Regions from separate parts of the Pseudoalteromonas sp. JC28 genome, predicted to be linked through region 2. Evidence: predicted binding sites of a transcription regulator. Region 2 holds the regulator's gene; the other holds the start of a gene.
What was found. Region 2 encodes MetJ, which represses methionine synthesis genes. Its sites were predicted from a motif close to TAGACGTCTAGACGTCTA; they were not measured.
Positions count from the first base shown of each region.

Region 1: metA (homoserine O-succinyltransferase) is a predicted target of MetJ. The motif match lies at 7,701-7,718, and genes of this name have one in related genera.

Region 1 covers NZ_QOKX01000001.1:37,194-46,566, forward strand. Annotated here, with positions in the region: gene DS891_RS00160 (metallophosphoesterase) at 1-325, opposite strand, end outside; gene DS891_RS00165 (hypothetical protein) at 415-2,403, opposite strand; gene DS891_RS00170 (hypothetical protein) at 2,453-4,054, opposite strand; gene DS891_RS00175 (hypothetical protein) at 4,423-4,893, shown strand; gene DS891_RS00180 (tetratricopeptide repeat protein) at 4,925-6,541, opposite strand; gene DS891_RS00185 (DMT family transporter) at 6,712-7,602, opposite strand; gene metA (homoserine O-succinyltransferase) at 7,780-8,727, shown strand; gene DS891_RS00195 (homocysteine S-methyltransferase family protein) at 8,717-9,373, shown strand, end outside.
Region 2 covers NZ_QOKX01000008.1:24,954-34,326, reverse strand. Annotated here, with positions in the region: gene DS891_RS17955 (pilus assembly protein PilM) at 1-679, opposite strand, end outside; gene DS891_RS17950 (PBP1A family penicillin-binding protein) at 809-3,265, shown strand; gene metL (bifunctional aspartate kinase/homoserine dehydrogenase II) at 3,341-5,689, opposite strand; gene metB (cystathionine gamma-synthase) at 5,694-6,914, opposite strand; gene metJ (met regulon transcriptional regulator MetJ) at 7,259-7,579, shown strand; gene DS891_RS17930 (malic enzyme-like NAD(P)-binding protein) at 7,660-8,901, opposite strand.

The DNA of each region.
Region 1 (9,373 bases), on a different contig from region 2:
ACGAGAATTGACTATCACTGACGGTATAAGCCGTGTTTGGGGAGATTTTCGCTTCGCATACTGAAACCGGAAAATGTGTTTGGTTCGGACGCATTGCTCGCAACTGCATCGGCATGGATTTTTTACCAAAGAGTAAGCTTGGGCATTGGTTGGCGTCGCTGAGCACGCCGTCAACAACGACGCGCGCGTAGATATTTGGGGCTTCTGTAGTGGAAGGCGCGAACATTGAGTAAGCGCCTAATACTTTGGTATTCGCTTGTTGGACTGCAAACGTGCTGCTACAAGCAATTAAATTGAGCGTCGCAATGGCGATGATGATGCGCATGACTTCATTCCTTTTTGAACAGTTGAATGAAGTTTAATGCATTGTTAACAATTTGCGAGTTTCGAATACGAATATCTTGCTTCTGCTGGTTATTGGTGGCTGCAGCGGTAGAAGCCGGTGACTGTGTCTTGGCTAAAGCGTGTGCCGTTAACATAGGTGTCTTGGTTGATTTTACCAAACTGCGCTAGGTTAAATTGCAATCGTGCAAGCATTTCAGCACTCGAGGCCTGTTCAAAGATTTCTGTTACCGGTGGATCGCCAACAAAGTTGGTATACCAAGGAAACCAAGAATTATCCTGCCCACTGACTGTTTGGTTCGGATAATAATTCCCTCCTTGCCAACGGTCGAAGGTAAGATCTTCGAGGCTAAATAGGCCAAAACCTGGCTGTGTCATACAAGCATCAGCCGCCTGATACTCAGGGTAACCTGAGCTGGCAGCAAAATGATTACAAACATTATGTGGCAAATTACTGCTATTCGCCGCTTGATACTCCGCCTTTCTAAACATCACAGGATGTGCGGGGCTTCCTGATGGGTAGACGATATTTGCCGCGACAGGTGATCCCCAGCGATAATGGTACATGGCCACAGCCAATCCTAAATCTTCCTTACTGGTGGCAACATTATCTGGATGAGTCCACACTCCACCCGGATCGGTTGGCGTTGCCCCATTTTTAAAAATAATCCCATATTGATTGTTTTCTAATTGATTCATTAGATTTGGCGTTGTGTTGTCAACCACCGTCGTTGGGATCATTGTGCTTGCGGCATTGGGAGTATAGGCGAGTGTTGGGTTATTTAATGCCTTCCAGCATAGCAAGCCATAACCATAGCCACTGGCTATCATCGGGCAGCCAGACATTGCCGATGCCGATTGGTTGCTTTCATATGTATGTGTTGTTGAACGTGCCGAAACTTCGCCGGAGCTAACCAATATTCCCCACGCCTTGCGAGTAATGCGAATATCAGCAAACTCGGTGTCAGGAATAAATACCGTTGTGGCCGAAATAACCTGTAGTCCTAAATCTAGTTCCAGTAGAGAGGTGGCAACGAGGGCGTCTTCATGAAGCTTTGGATACTGCGTCATAATCGTTTGCTGCGATGGTTTAATCACAGCGTCTCTTGGTGATAACCCTAATAAATATAAGCGATCATTATCAAGATAGCTTGCCAGTAAGCGTGATAGCTCAAGTTGCGCGATTGGACGCTTGGCTTGTATATTTGAGTTGTTATCCGTGAGGGTGAGGTCGGTATTTTGAAGCAGCAACCAATGCTTATCACTTAGACCCACAACCTGAGTTTGGTTAAGTATGTGACGAGATACGCTATCAGCTTGGCGAGTAACAATTAAACTATCGTCATTCAACGAATAGCTAGACTGTGTGGTGTCATTGTGGTGATGACGCAGCGCCGGTGGCTGATATTGTCCGATTAAGGTGGTAAGTTCAATGCGAATTGCGTCGCGAGTACTTTGAATAAGCCAATTTCCGGTTTCATCTCGAACAAAAATAGCCGGACTATATTGACCAGATTTATCCACGCTAAATGCTTGCCAAGTGGTATTACAGGCTTTGGCGCAGGAGGAGAAACTTCGAGTAAGGGATGACTTATCTTTTGCCAGAGATTCGTCATAGTTATCATTAAATACAAAGGGTAACTCAGCTTTACCCGACGCGAGTTGTAACGTGAACAGTAAGCGCCGTTGATTGCCGCTGGCATAGAGTCTGTTTTCTTTTAGATAACCGAGCTGGAGTTGAGAGTAACTCTCTAACTTTTTCATGTTTCCAGCTTCACCTTGATAGCTGGGCTCATACGTCTCGCTATTGAATGGTGCAGTTTGCTCTAATTGGGGAAATTGCAGCGTTTGTTTGCAGGCATCTTCTGCGCATGTTTGTAAGGTGATCCGTTGGTTCTGATACTGAAAAGAATACCAAGGTGAAAGGGCTTGATAACCTTGTTGTCCTGCGTGAAATAATAGCGGTAGGGTTGATGTATCGTAGTGCCCTGACTCTGCTGAGGCGTTAACGCTTAAAGACAAAACCCAGCAGGTAAGCGTAGTGGCGATGAACTTATTCATAATCTTTCCTTATTGGAGTAGGGCAGCGCATGGCCACCCTTAGCAAAACCTAGTGAATGATGCCTTGGCGTTGGCCTGCATTAACGGGTTTGTTGAGCTGCACAGAGAGCCAGTTTTCAACGTCACTACGTAATGATGCGTCGCTATCTGGACCGGATTGTGACGAATAGAACCATAACCCTGTTGGTGCTGGGGCATTGACATTGCTGCCGCAGGTAAAGTGATTTGCCGCATACATCACCGCGCCTGAGCTACCATATTCGTAATGACTGTCCGAATAACCACCGTAGCCTCTGGCTTGCACCCGACCTTTTGAATCAAGGGTAAAGTGATACACCTCATTGGGTTGCAACAAGAAAGGGCTGACGTCGGACGAATCAAAGCGCGCGCGCATTGTGGTGGTAACACTGGCTTGATTACCCGAACGCGTGATCATGCCTGCCAAGTTGGTGATGAGCGCATCGGCCAATTGACCATCAAGCAAGCTGCCAGGGTTGCCATTGACGATTGCAGAAGTAATGCCAAGTGCGGCTTTAACGACTCCAATGGTGGAGTTTAAATTCCATGTGGTGTTATATCCCATGGCTGCGCCACCGGCTTTATTAAACAAGATGACTTCAGGTGCAGCTCCTGGCAAATCGACCGCAAATTTTGCGCCGTCGGTTGCGTGTGAGTTGGTACCTTTTGACCAGATTTTTTTAGCTTGCCCAGTTACATGGTAGCGAGCTGAATAAGTGCCTCTGACTTCTAAATTGCCCGAACAGGCATTGCTTTGATTACATGCAAATCCCCCGGTGTCTGCACACAACATTTTGACGTGGAACTCTGTCGAGTTATGGGCTGAGGTGTTATCGAAACTGAGCGCTTTATTTTTTGACCAACGTTTCCCCTTAGCTGAGTGAAAGGCGCCGTAGGCTGAGGTATTGACATAAGCATGGTGCTTAGAAAAACCACTACCATCGCTGGTGGATGTGCTCCAAGGCGTTTGGGTTGATGGGTAGTTAGTGACTACTTGGCCTGTGCTGGTTGAAGGGGTCACCATCTGACATGAGCATTGTGACTTAGGCCCGAAGATGGGTTTTTTAGTCAGCAATTCTTTTAATTCGGCAAGAATATCTGACGGTAGCGTCCTATCGTATTCAAGTACCGAGAGCCCTTTACGTTTAGGAGCTGCGTACTCCATGTGCCAAGTGCTGTAAAGCTGCGATGCATTTCGCTCTAAATGTTGGCTGAGCGTTGGCACTTTTTGCTGTTGTGTCCATTTTTCGAATACCGTCGGTTTAAATTGAATAAGATATCGAGTAAAGAAAAAGTTATCTTCAGGCGTTTGCTCGGTAAAAGCATTTTCCCATGCTGATAATACGTTTTGATCTAAAGCTTTTGCTTGGCTTAGCATCTCTCCATCTCGATAGTCGCGGATCAAGCTATCGACATAGCGGTCTAATTCATATTCTTCGTCGTTGTCGGAGATATATTCAAGCAAGGAAACACGGTCTTGAGACCAGTTTGAAATGGCTTGCCACGCTTCTGGGCTTACTTGAGAGGGGGCCATTTCTCCATATTCTTCTGCGGCTTGTAGCGAAATACTACCCAGTAACAACGTGCTGGTAACTAGGCTGACTAATTTGGGGGTGAAATTTCTCTGTTTCATTTTTCTATTCCTTCATCGTTGTGCAGAGTCAACATGCCTCATGCATTGTTAACTTGCCTTGTGATGTTGGAAACTTTTTCAGCGATTGAATAGGAGGTTGTAGGGCCAGTTAGGGTCAACTTGGGTAAAACCTTTGATATTAAACGGACGCGTTGGGTTAGGTAAGTTTTGATATCAAGCTGTGGTAAATAAAAACTTAAATATCAAAGGTCTGCTTATATTTTTACCCGAATTTACCCAATTGCCCCGTAACTTTTGCTGCAATCAATATTCGCTTGAGGCAGGATTTTGCTATCGCCGTTATTGGAGTCTCAGCGTGAGTACATTCGCAATCGAGTAACGGTGTCATAACCAATAAGGAGACAGTTATGAGACGAGTAATAGTGTTGGGAGCAACTTTGATTGCGAGCTTTGTACAAGCCCATAGCCCAGAAATGATAGCGCAGCTCGAAGTTGCTGATGGGGCGAAATGTCCAAAGCGGCAAACGATTCTGCTAGGTAAAATGACATTAACTGCTGGAACCTTTAAATATTTACATAGTGAAGGAAGTAACGTTTGTACCAGTCCTAAGCAGAGTATTCCTGGTCGTATTACACCACGACTAGATTGTGGCCAGTTTGATGATTGGCGACTTGCTTATGATATGGGTAATAAAATGTGTCAATCTCTACATCAAAATATGAAAGGCTTTAGTAATAGCCTAAAGCCTGATATGACAGTGTATCCTCGCTTTGAAGGACCTTTTGAATTCAAAGGAGACCGTCATCACCAAGAGTATGAGGCCGGTATGGGCGTGACTTTAGCATGCTATTTATGTGAGACCGCGACGGATAACTAGAGAAGGGGCAAAAGCCCCTTTGTTGTAAACATCAAGTAGCGTTGGAGCACGCTATGATTTGCTCCAGTTGTGCAACTTTTTGAGAAAGGGGCGCAGTATCGAAATTAGCGTCTTGGCATTGAGTGAGTACATATTGTGCCGTGGTAACAATATTTCGAATACGCGGCTTTTTGGGCAGCGTTTTGATATTAAGATAGCGTTCAAGAGTGCGCACTCGTAAGCGACCATCATCGATATTCACTTTCCACACTTTGCTTTCTTCCGCTAATTCGACACGAGTTTTGCCACTACTTTGCTCCCAAAGCGTCAAAGTGAGTGTCATTACCTCAACCATTAATTGTCTAGCGGCCTGTTCATCAATGCTCGTATGTTTACTGTGCACGCCATGAGTATCGGCGCGGGCGGTATTGCGAATAAAGCAGTAAGTAACCAAAACACCTGCTAAAAATGTGATAAACCCGACGAGTACATGAGACAACATGCTTGTCTCTGTTTGGCGCTTAGGCGCGGTCAAGACGTTAGCGCTTTGAAGGCGAAATTGATAAAGGTTTTCACTTTGTACACGACTAGTTTTAAGCGTGTCATTATAACGCTGTGCGGTCTCTACCGCTTCTTTATAAGCGTGTGTTTGTAGTTGGGACTGCAATAAGGCAATGTAAAATAACTCCGTAAGCTGACTATTTTGCTGATTATGTGCTTCAAGCCCCTGTTTAAGTATCGTTTGTGCTGTTAGGTTATCGCCCTCAAGCTGCTTGAGTTTGGCCTCAATAAGCAGTGCTCGCTGATCCACTTTACCGTGTTGAATTAGTTGCCGAGTACGTTTAAATGAAGCAAGTTGCTGTTGTGCCTGAGTGATATGATTTTGAGCAATGGCAATTTCGGCCAATAATAAATAGGCTCGAGACAATTGGGTATAGGCACCGCTTTGTGTCAAAGGTTGAAGTAAATCTTCAATTATTTCAGTTGCTTTGTTGTAGTCGCGCTTTTTGTAAAATACCTCCGCGATGCTTAGCAAGGTGTGATTCGCTTTAGTTTGGTCGCCAGCTTGCTGGTGGAGCGCGTGGGCTTGACGAAACGAGAGGATGGCATCATCCAACTGATTAATATCCCTCGATACATTCCCTAAATTGTTAAGCGTGATCGCTTGTCTCTGTAGGTCATTTGTTGCTTTCGCTATTTGGTAGCTTTCTAAAAATAAAGTAAGGGCGGTGTCTAAATCTCCGAGTGCCTGATAGGCATTAGCTAAATCGTTTGCCGATTTACCCAGGAGTTCGTTTTGTTGCAACTTAGCCGCAAGCGTTTGCGCTTCGTGGAAGCTCTCCAGCGCTTGAATATAATTGCGCTGGCGATAACGATTAATACCACTTTGTCTTAACACCTGAAAGCGTTGGAGTGTGGTTAACTTCCATGCCATCAACTCATCCAGTATTTGATTGCTGAGCTTTATGTCACCCGCTCGACGATACAAGCTAACAAGCTCAAGATGTGCATCAAAAGCTTGAGCACCGTTGGGTTCAAGCGTTTCAAGATGTTGCTTACAAGACAAAATCTGGCTTGTGAGATTAGCATTATTGGCACCTGGGCATTCTGAACCATGCGCCGGTAACACAACGAGCAGTAATGCGAAAAACAAAGCAAGCAAAGGCATAAATATTAGTCTATATACATTGTTTTTACATATTAATATAGTGGTAACAAAAAGTCGTGTCTGCCTTTAATAAATCTTAGGTTGACTACTTTTTGTATTTTGCCTCTGTTTCGGTGGTAAATTAACCCCAAATTCAGGCCAATATGCACACATATTAAGTGTGATATTGGCTATCCCTTTAGCAATAAAAACACCCCAGCTAAAGCAATTAGGCCTCCAAACATCATAGACTTAGTAATAGCTTCTCTGCGCAGTAGTCCAATTGTCATCACCATAAGCGGTGCCGTTGCAAAGATGGTTTGTGCGATAGCGGGATCAGTATGATTAACGGAAATTAACTGTAGCCAAAGCCCAATAAAGGTGCCAAAAAACACTGCAACGAATAACCAGTTTTTACCGTCGATTTGTTTAAGTGTGAGTGCTTTAAACAGGCTTTGTGATTTCAAACAAACAACAATAAAGGCCACAAATAGGGTGCCGGATCCCAAGCGAATAAGTGCCGCCCACAAACTACTAATGCTTTCGTTATTTAGCGCACCTTTGGAAAGCACCATACCCGCAGCTTGGCAAATGGCAGCCGTGAGTGCAAAACAGACTCCCAAGAGATAATGTTTTTTGTCTAATACCGGCTGGCTTCTACTTGGCTTAATCGCCAACATCACACCAACGGTTGTCACTGCAATGCCGAGCCAAGCGGATGCGCTGAGATAAACACCAAGGAGCACAATGTTTAAGATCCCCGCGATGGCAGGTGCAAGACTTTCAATAACCAAAGTGCGAGCAGGGCCTATATTTCTGAGTGCGGCAAAGTAAGCGCTGTCACCAATCGCTATGCCCAGTATCCCACTGGCTATCAGCCAGCCCCAGCTCGAGAGTAAGGTCGGATACATAGCATCACCTGCGATGAGCAAACACAAGATCATCAAAGCAGAAGCGATGACGCCTTTGCTAACGTTCAACTCAAATGGACTAAGGTGATGGCTAAATCGTTTATACAGTATGGTTGAGCCAGCCCATACCCCAGCCGCCGCAATCGCTGCCGCTTCGCCAATACCAATCATAAATATCAAGTTTCTTGTGTTTATTTATATGATGGCAAGTATACATAAATTGAAATAATCAGTGAGAGGTTAGGCATCAAATTATTATCACAAATGTTTAGACGTCCATACATCTAGAGGTTGAATTTTTCCAGTTTTTGTCCATAATAATGCCATTCGATTAGTCTGGAGCAGCGCATGCCAATCACCGTCACCGACGAACTCCCAGCCATTGCCCAATTGCGTCATGAAAATGTGTTCGTGATGCCACAAAGTCGTGCATCAACGCAAGAGATCCGCCCAATGCGGCTCGCGATATTAAACTTGATGCCGAATAAGGTGGAGACTGAGGTGCAATTTATCCGATTACTGGCAAATACCCCTTTGCAGGTGAATGTTGATTTGTTGCGACTGGACACCCACCGTAGCTCTGAAAACTCAGAGCAACATCTAGATATGTTTTACCGCTATTTTTCGGATGTGAAAGATCAAAACTATGATGCTTTGATAGTCACCGGTGCGCCGCTGGCGCATCTTGAATATGACGATGTGGTGTATTGGCAGGAATTACAGGCGTTTTTTGATTGGGCTGAGCACCATGTTACTTCAACCCTGTTTTCTTGTTGGGCCGCACATGCCGGTTTGTATCACCATTATGGGTTAAAGCGAGCACTCAAAAATGACAAACTGTGTGGCGTATTTAAGCACCACTGTTATTTTGACCACGGGGCGCTCACTCGCGGTTTTGATGATGAGTTTTTGGTGCCACACTCACGTTATGGCCACATCGACATCGATAAAATTAATGCGTGTAAAGACCTAGTGGTGTTAGCAGGCTCTGAAAAAGTGGGCGCTTACTTAATTAAAAATCACTCAGGTAGCCAAGTATACATTACCGGTCATCCTGAATACGACGCCGATACGCTACAAAAAGAATATCTTCGCGATTGTGAAAAAATGGCCAACGCACCGCAGCCTGAGAACTATTTTCCTGAGAATGACACCAGCAAACGTCCATCTAAGACATGGCAAAGCCATGCATTCTTGTTATTCTCAAATTGGTTAAACTACTATGTTTACCAAACCACACCTTATGATATTAACTTAGTTAGCCAAGATGTAAGGACTAACAATTATGCCGAATAATGTAGCCGTAAACGGTGAGCAAATAGCAGAGCAGCTTAAGCAAGCAATGCAGCAACGTATTCTGATCTTAGATGGTGCAATGGGAACCATGATCCAAAAGCACAAATTAGAAGAACAAGACTATCGTGGTGAGCGCTTTAAAGATTGGCATGTCCTTATCAAAGGCAACAACGATCTGCTAAGTTTGACGCAGCCTGAGATAATCAAACAGATCCATCGCGATTATCTAGCTGCTGGCGCAGATATCATTGAAACCAATACTTTTAACGCCACCACCATCTCGATGGAAGATTATGACATGGCAAGCCTAAGCCGCGAGATTAATCTTGAATCGGCGAAGCTTGCACGTGCGGTATGTGATGAATTTACCGCCAAAGATCCCAGCAAGCCTCGCTATGTGGCAGGTGTACTTGGCCCAACGTCAAAAACCTGTTCGATTTCTCCTGATGTAAACGACCCTGGTTTTCGCAATATCACTTTTGACAAGTTGGTTGCAGCCTATGTCGAATCAACGCTTGCCCTTATTGAAGGCGGTGCTCACCTTATTTTGATTGAGACTATTTTTGATACGCTCAACGCCAAAGCCGCGTCTTACGGTGTAGAAGAAGCGTTCGAGCAAGCGGGCCTCACTCTGCCTGTTATGATC
Region 2 (9,373 bases):
CACCACCAAACACTTGGTCACGAGTGTAAATCGTTTTCCCAGATTGAATAACGCTAATCAGCGTAAGCACTGCGCCAATATCTATCATTGCTACGATTTTATCAAAGGCATCATTTGGCAGTTCAGGGTAAATGACATCCATGGCTCTACTTAGTGCGTAGTTTTCTACATCAACAACTTTCGCTTTGAAACCCGCTTCTTCCAATGCGCCAACCCGTGCTTGCACGCTTTCGGTACGAGCCGCAGAGAGCAGCACATTCATTTTTGACGGATCGGCTTCGTTTACTCCAATTTTTTCAAAATCTAGACTAACTTCATCTAACGGGTAAGGGATCAGGCTATCTGCTTCTATTGCTATCTGAGACTCGAGTTCAGCATCAGTTAATGACACATCCATAAAGATCACTTTTGTAATCACGGTCTGACCGGATACGGCAACTGCTGCATATTGCGTGAGCTTTGGAATGCGCCGCTTCATTTTGGTTATCGCGTTGCCGATCGCTTCAATGTCTTGAATGGCCCTTTCATTTACTGCTCCTTTCGGAATAGGTTCAATCGCAACGGCTTCTACTCGGTAGCTGGAACTTGTCTTCGACAGCAACACCGCTTTGACACAATGGGAGCCGATATCGATCCCTATCATCAGAGGTGCTTGTTTTTTTAGTAGTTGGCTCAGCATGTGAAGCGCCCGTTTCCTTTTAAGACTGTGTACCATAAAAATTTAGCACACAAAAATATTAATCGTTTTTTAATCAAGATATACTAGCAGTGTCTACCTGTAATTGGGAGTCTAACTAGGGATAATTCCGTGAAATTATTGAAAAGATTTTTACAATTCGTTTTTGTTTGTACCCTTTTAGGCGTGTTGACACTTATCAGTCTTTATTATTATGTCAAATCTGACATACCAAGTGTAGAGGTTTTGAAAGATGTTCAACTACAAACACCCATGCAAGTCTTTACACGAGACGGAAAACTCATCAATCAATTTGGTGAAAAGCGCAGGATCCCTGTACGTTTGCAGGATGTTCCACTCCCCATGCGAAAGGCATTCTTAGCGACAGAAGATAACCGCTTTTACGATCATTTCGGTATTGATCCGATAGGTATCGTCCGCTCCGCTATAGTACTTATCACCACAGGGCAAAAAAAGCAGGGAGCCAGTACGCTCACCATGCAACTTGCCAGAAACTTCTTCTTAACAAGAGAGAAAGCCTATATTCGTAAAGTGAAAGAAATCTTTATTGCGTTGCATATTGAGCAACTATTAACGAAAGATGAAATTTTTGAGCTTTACTTAAACAAAATTGAACTGGGCAATCGCGCCTTTGGTATCGGTGCTGCAGCGCAAGTCTACTACGGTCGCTCACTATCAGAATTAACTTTAGCAGAAATGGCAATGATTGCAGGCCTGCCAAAAGCGCCTTCTGCGTTAAATCCAATTCGTAACCCAGAGCGCGCGCAATTGCGCCGGAATGTTGTGCTCGGACGAATGCTTGCTGAAAAGTATATTACCCGCGCAGAATATAGTGAGGCGACACAAGCTCCTATCACGGCTAAATTCCATGGCGCCGAAATCGAGCTGTATGCACCTTATATTTCTGAAATGGTTCGCGCCTATATGGTTGAGCGTTATGGTACTGATAAAGCTTATAACTCAGGCATGAAAGTTTACACCAGTGTGGAGTCTGACATGCAACAGGCTGCTCAGCATGCATTAGTTGATAATTTACATGCCTACGATATGCGTCACGGCTTTAGAGGCGCAGAAGAAACCTATTGGCATGCTGAAACGGAATCGCCGCTAAGCCATGAAGGCATTATTACTCGCCTTAAAAAGGTCAATGAAATTGGGCCGTTAAAAGCCGCTGTGGTGCTAAGCATTGCAGAGAAAACGGCCGACCTGCTCTTAAAAACCGGTGAGCAAATTACATTGGAATGGTCAGGCTTAAGTTGGGCCAGACAATACATCAGTGAAACGCGTCAAAGCTTACCACCAAAAACAACCGCAGATATCCTCGCGCCAGGCATGCAAGTGTTTGTCCGTAAACAAGACGACGGTTGGATGTTAAGTCAGTTGCCGCAGGCATCCAGTGCCCTCGTCTCACTTGACCCGCAGGATGGGCGTGTCAAGGCGATTGTGGGCGGCTACAGCTTTGAGCTTAGCCAATACAATCGTGCTACCCAAGCTAAGCGCCAGGTGGGTTCAAACATCAAACCCTTTATTTATTCATCCGCATTAGAAAATGGCTATACCCTAGCCACCATTCTTAATGATGCCCCGATTAATCATTGGGACAGAAGCGTTGGCGTGGCTTGGCGTCCGAAGAATAGCCCTGAAGTGTATAACGGCCCAATCCGTATTCGCCGAGCGCTTGCACAATCGAAAAACGTGGTATCTGTTCGTTTGATCAAAGGCGTTGGCATAAATAAGGCTGCTGATCACTTGCTTAAATTTGGTTTTCAAGACGCAGATATTAATCGCAGCGAGTCATTGGCGCTTGGTAGTGCTGCACTGACTCCTATTGAAATGGCGCGCGGCATGGCCACTTTTGCAAACGGCGGTCACCTCATTGAGCCGTATTTTATCGATAAAATTACCGACTCATTCGGCACTGAGCTGGGTTCTGCAGAGCCGCTATTGGTCTGCGACGAACAGCAGATGGAAGAACAACCTGAGCGCTGTGCACCGCAAGTGATTTCGGAGCAAAACGCATTTCTGATTGCTGATGCGCTTCACAGTGCTATCTGGGGTGGTGGTAGTTGGAAACACGATACGGGCTGGAGCGGCACAGGCTGGCGTGGTCAATGGTTAAAACGTCGTGACCTTGCTGGAAAAACGGGTACCACCAATGACTCAGTAGATACTTGGTTTACGGGCTTTAACCGTAATGTCCTCACCACAGTCTGGGTTGGCTTTGACGATGCGAGTAAATCCTTGGGTCGTGCGGCCTACAACGCTAACCTTGGTAATAATCAACTTGTTGGCGCAGAAGCCGGAGCGATTTCAGCACAACCTGCTTGGATAGACTTTATGCGTGAGGCGCTTAAAGACGAGCCTTTGGCTCCGATAGAGCCGCCTCCAGGGCTTATTTCAACTCGGATTGACTTAAAGACAGGGCTTTTGTCTCGCAAGAACGATTACACATCTCGGTTTGAATATTTCGAGCAAGGTACGGCCCCAACCAAGTACGTATTGGATACGGATAGCAGCACACCGTTTGACGATACCGCGCCGCTACCGACTCACGAAGAGTTATTCTAAAATAGAAATGCCGATACAGATGTATCGGCATTTTTGTCTTATACCAGTTGTATTATATCTATTTTCTTAAAAGAGTTATTTTAGATTTTGCGTCAGCCAGAATAAATCGGAATGTATTCCCGCTGCTGTCACTTCTTTACCTGCCCCCGGGCCTTGGATCACCAGCGGATTTTGTTCATACCATTTAGTGTGGATCACAAAAATATTATCACCCGGTGTTAAATTCGCGATTGCCGAGCCATTTGGTACCTGTGCAATGCCTACTTTTGCAGACACTTTGCCATTGCTTGCAATTTCAAGCGCACCAGTATAACGAAGCGCAGCGTCATTCGCTGTGGCCTTTGCATAGTGTGTCGCATAAAAGTCATCGAGTTGCTGGCGATTTTCTAAAAACGTTTGCCATGAACCCACACTCAAGGACTCTGGCATTAACGCCTCTAATTCAATATCGTCAAGCTCAAGCTCAATGCCTAACTCTCGTGCTAAGATCAAAAGCTTACGCTGCATATCTCGGCCAGATAGATCTTCGCGCGGATCGGGCTCGGTAAAACCAAGTTCTTGCGCCCCAAGCACTAGCTCAGAAAATGCTTCAGAACCATCATAGCGACTACAAAGCCAAGATAAAGTGCCGGAAAAGACGCCTTCAATTCTCACCACTTCATCGCCACTATTTTGCAGATCAGCCAATGCAAAGTTAATGGGAAGACCTGCGCCAACACTGGTATTGTAACGCCATAATAGGTTACGATCTTGTAACTGCTGACGCAGCTTTGAGTACCAACCTTGTTGTGCCGTGCCGGCATATTTATTAGCGCTGATCAAATGGCAGTCATGTTCAACAAACTGTGGATACAACTCGCTGAAACGCTCGCTCGCAGTAATATCGACCACCACTTTATGCTCGTAATCTAGCTCTTTAATACGAGTGAATAGCTCTGCTTCATTGTATTCGATGGCCTCATTTTGCCATTGCTGTTGCCACGATGCTAAATTCAACCCGCTTGGACAGAACAACATTTGCTTAGAACGCAGTAAGCCAACCAACTTAAGATCAAAGTGCTCACTCAGCTTAGCGACTTGGTTTTTGCATTGTTCGATAAACACTTCACCCACATTGCCAACACCAGCTACAATCACAGCAAGCTCTCTGCCTTTATTGACCAAACGTTCGTGCAATATAGCAAGTAGATCGCTATCAATTGCTTGATCGGTTAACACTAAGCTGTAATGGCGCTCTTGCAGCACAAAACGGGTGACAATCGCATGTTCATCCAATAATTCCAGAGCTTGCTGATGTAAGCCAGCAACATCCTGACTTGGGGCAACAATAGCAAAGCCTTGTACTTGCGACTCAATAATATTGGCTCGCGAATCCAGCGCTTTAATCACAACATGGCTAAACTCAGATGGCACCAGTAAGTGTGCCTCTCCACCTTTAACAAAATGATGAATGCTATGCTGAATAAGCTGGCTTAGCTGTTTCACTTCACCACTTTTTAGCTGCTCAACGCGTAACAGGTCAAGTTGTCCAAAAGTGGTAATAAAGCGCTTCTCTTTGCTATAGCCTGCCTTTACTATCTCAGTGCCAAGTGCATCGGCGTCAAAGCTGCTGCGAACTTGCAGTTTTATATCGGTATCTTTAAGTGGAGACAGCGTTTTTGCATGTAGTACTGGATTACCTAATCGTGCGAGTAATTCAGCTTGGCCACGACATACCTTTGTGTATTTTATGGCATTGGCGACTTTACGTGGATCAGTGCTGAATACACCCGTTGTATCCGTCCAAATTGATACTTGAGCCGCATCAAGATAACTTGCCAACAAAGTCGCGCTATAGTCACTGCCATTTCGGCCTAAAGTCACCGTTTCACCTTGTGCATTTGCGGCAATAAAACCGGTAACAATATAGATAGCGTGATCATCAATTGCGCGATAGCACGCTTCTTTGTTATGGGCGTGTAGTAACACCCCCTCTTGTTGTACAAATAACGTACGAGCGTCGATAGCTTTGGCTTCGATACCTTGAGAACTTAGGTAGTTTGCTAATATACGAGCCGACCATAGCTCTCCATGTGCAAGTAAACTCGCGTAGTGAAGATGCTGTTCTTCTCGTCCTAAAGCGATTGCTTGCAGCTCATTGACAAGCTGTTTGAGTAACACACTGTGTTGTTCACCTACAAACAGGGCATCAATTAATTCACGTTGATGATTTTCAACTTGTAATAAAACATCGTTGAATGCGCGAACATCTTGCTGCTCAAAGCTTTGCCATAACTTCACTAGGGTATTCGTTGTTTTTCCTGCAGCAGAAACCACAACACTGTCACCTAGTTGACATTGCTCTAACACTATCTTGGCAACCGCCTGATAACGCTCTGGCGAGCTTAAACTCGAACCACCAAACTTATGTACTACTTTTGCCATTTACTCACCACAACGCTACTGTATGTGCAGGCGTTAATTTGAATGACTTAGCATCATCACTCGCCTGACTTTCATCAATACATGCAAATCCCGATTCCAGATCTGCAATGAGATCCTGTGCATCTTCAATGCCTACAGAAATACGAATCAACGTGTCGCCCACTCCCGCTTCTAAACGTGCTTGCGGATCCATACCCGCGTGTGTCATCGTCGCTGGATGACAAATAAGACTCTCAACCCCACCTAAAGATTCTGCCAATGAAAAGTGCGTTAGAGACGTTAAAAACTTCGCAGATGTTTGCAGATCGCCTTTGATATCAAAGCTCACCATGCCACCAAAGCCGAGCTGTTGTTTTTTCGCAAGTTCGTGTTGAGGATGCGACTCAAGGCCAGGGTAATAAACTTGGCTAACATACGGCGACTTTTCTAAATACTCCGCAATAATCTGAGCATTTTCTTGATGTTGGCGTAAACGCACATTTAAGGTGCGCAGTCCACGTAGGGTAAGGTAGCTATCAAAAGGTGCACCTGTAATACCGATATTATTCGCCCACCAAGCTAACTCATCACCCAACTCCTGTGTACGCGCGATCACCGCGCCCCCCACGACATCAGAATGACCATTGATATATTTAGTAGTTGAATGCACGACTACATCTACGCCAAAGGCAATGGGGTTTTGTAATGCAGGAGACAAGAAGGTGTTGTCAGCGGCGACCAAAGCCCCCACAGCGTGTGCTGCATTTACGACAGCTTCTATATCCGTTAACCGCAAAATTGGGTTACTTGGTGTTTCAATCCAAACTAATTTAGGTTTGATCTGCTGCAGCTGCGCAAGACTTTCAGGTTGCGTGAGATCCAAGACGGCTAATTTGAGCAATCCACGCTTTGCAAGCGATGTAAACAAGCGATAGCTACCACCATAGCAGTCATGTGGAATAACCAGCGTATCGTCATGGTTAAGCAGTTGAGTTACTAGGTGAACGGCAGCCATGCCAGTGGCGGTAATAATACCACGAGCACCACCTTCAAGTTCGGTAAGTGCCTGTGCAAGCACATCACGATTAAAGTTACCGCTGCGGCCATAATCGTAGTCGCGTTTGGTATCAAAATCGGCAAAAGAATAGGTGGTAGAAAGGTAAAGCGGTGGCACTACTGCCCCATGCGCTTTATCAGCTTCTATACCGTGACGCACTGCTACCGTCGATTTATTAACTTGACTCATAAGGTCACCTAGATAGTTGGATGTTTAGACGTCTAAAAGGTTAGAGCAACAGAAACCAGAAGTCAAAACATTTATACTGCTAAATGGCTAAATAACTAGTATTTGACTATCTTTTTTAAACCGATAAAATTTCGCCACTCTAGGCGTTGCTAATACGACTGAGTTATTGAAAACTATGGCAGAGATTCTTCTATCTCGCTATGGCGGATTAGTTTATTCATCTATTTGAGTTTGGGATTTATCTTTAATTCGTAAGGTTATCCCTATATTCATGCGGTTGGTGAATAATGTAGACCAGAACCCAGTCATATTGGCATTGATGTAACTGAGGCAAGTACACAATTATGGCAAAATGGAACGGTGAGTATATTCACCCATATGCAGAACACGGTAAGAAAGCAGAGCAAGTAAAAAAGATCACGGTGAGCATACCTCTGAATGTACTCAAAGTGCTAACTGATGAGCGTACACGTCGCCAAGTGAATAACTTACGTCATGCCACGAACAGTGAGCTTTTATGTGAGGCGTTTCTACATGCCTTCACAGGTCAGCCACTGCCGAGCGATGAAGACTTGAGAAAAGATAATCCAGAGCGTATTCCTTTAGAGGTAAGACAAATAATGGAAGAGCGCGGTTTGGAGATCCCAGAAATAAACGAAGAGTGATAACTGCTCTTTCGCTCTGGAAATACAGACACAAAAAAAGCCTCAATCGAGGCTTTTTCATTTGAATAATACCAATGGTATTATTCCATATATCCAGCTGGCATATCGATTTGTGCCACGCCTGATTCAATTGCAGCTACCGCTACCGCTTTTGCGATACGAGGTAACAAACGTGGATCCATTGGTTTTGGAATAATATACTCAGGACCAAACTCTAGACTATCTACGTCAGCCGCTTTTAACACTTCAGCAGGTACAGGCTCTTTCGCAATCGTTCTAATTGCTTCAACCGCTGCAATCTTCATCTCGTCATTGATAGCGGTTGCGCGTACATCAAGCGCACCACGGAAGATAAACGGGAAACACAGTACGTTATTTACTTGGTTTGGATAATCCGAGCGGCCTGTCGCCATGATCAAATCATTACGTGCACCGTGTGCAACTTCAGGGCTGATCTCAGGGTCTGGGTTAGAACAAGCGAATACCACTGGCTTGTCAGCCATTAGCTTTAGATCCTCAGCAGAAAGTAAGTCTGGGCCAGAAACACCAACAAATACGTCCGCATCTGCAATCACGTCTTGTAACGTACGCTTATCCGTGTTGTTTGCAAACAGCTCTTTGTATTCATTTAGGTCATCACGACGAGTATGGATCACGCCTTTTCTGTCCAGCATATAGATGTGCTCACGTTGAGCACCGCATTTGATCAGTAATTCCATACAAGCAATAGCGGCTGCACCCGCGCCAAGACACACAATAATCGCATCATGAATATCTTTACCTTGGATTTCCAACGCATTCAGCATACCCGCAGCGGTTACAATTGCAGTGCCGTGCTGATCATCATGGAATACAGGAACGTCACAACGTTCAATTAGCGCGCGCTCAATTTCAAAACACTCTGGCGCTTTAATATCTTCAAGGTTAATACCTCCAAATGTGTCTGCGATATTTGCCACAGTATTGATGAAGTCTTCAGTGGTGTTGTGCTTAACTTCGATATCGATTGAATCAAGGCCCGCAAAACGCTTAAATAATAGTGCCTTACCTTCCATAACAGGCTTTGACGCCAAAGGACCTAAGTTACCCAAGCCAAGAATTGCCGTACCATTACTGATCACCGCAACCATATTTCCTTTACCCGTGTAACGGTATGCATTCGCCGGATCAGCCGCGATTTCACGTACTGGCTCTGCAACACCTGGGCTGTATGCAAGTGCTAAGTCTTTTACGGTCTCGGCAGGTTTAGTGAGTTCAACACTGATTTTACCTGGAACGGGCTTCTCGTGATAATCTAGAGCTTGTTGACGAAAGTCTGTCATGGCGCGATATTTTCCTACGAAGTTAATGTGAGAGTGTGGTAAACGTTCGCATTCTGAATGTTGGCAACCTAGCTAGCTGGTTACAGCAACACACAGTGCGATTAACTATATGAGCGACGACATTCAACCACTCAACAAGCGTATGTGCTTTGCTGTCGCGGTATGTCAATAGGACATATAGTTAATCGACCGTATTCACACAATACCGAGTTTTGCTCATTATTCAAGTAAAATCAGGTCTATCCACTAGCATGGTATTTTCTATACTTTTCCGAGAAGATAAGCTCAATTTTAAGAAATATTTCACAAATAAAATGACTAAAACTTAAAAAACAAGACGCTAAAATCAGCACGGAATGTATAAAATTAGCACAAATGTACACCAACTATAAAAACAATAAGAAAATTGCAACTTAACTAACTTTAACGTCAAGATACCGACATTTAATCGCAATATACTGACTTTAGTTTA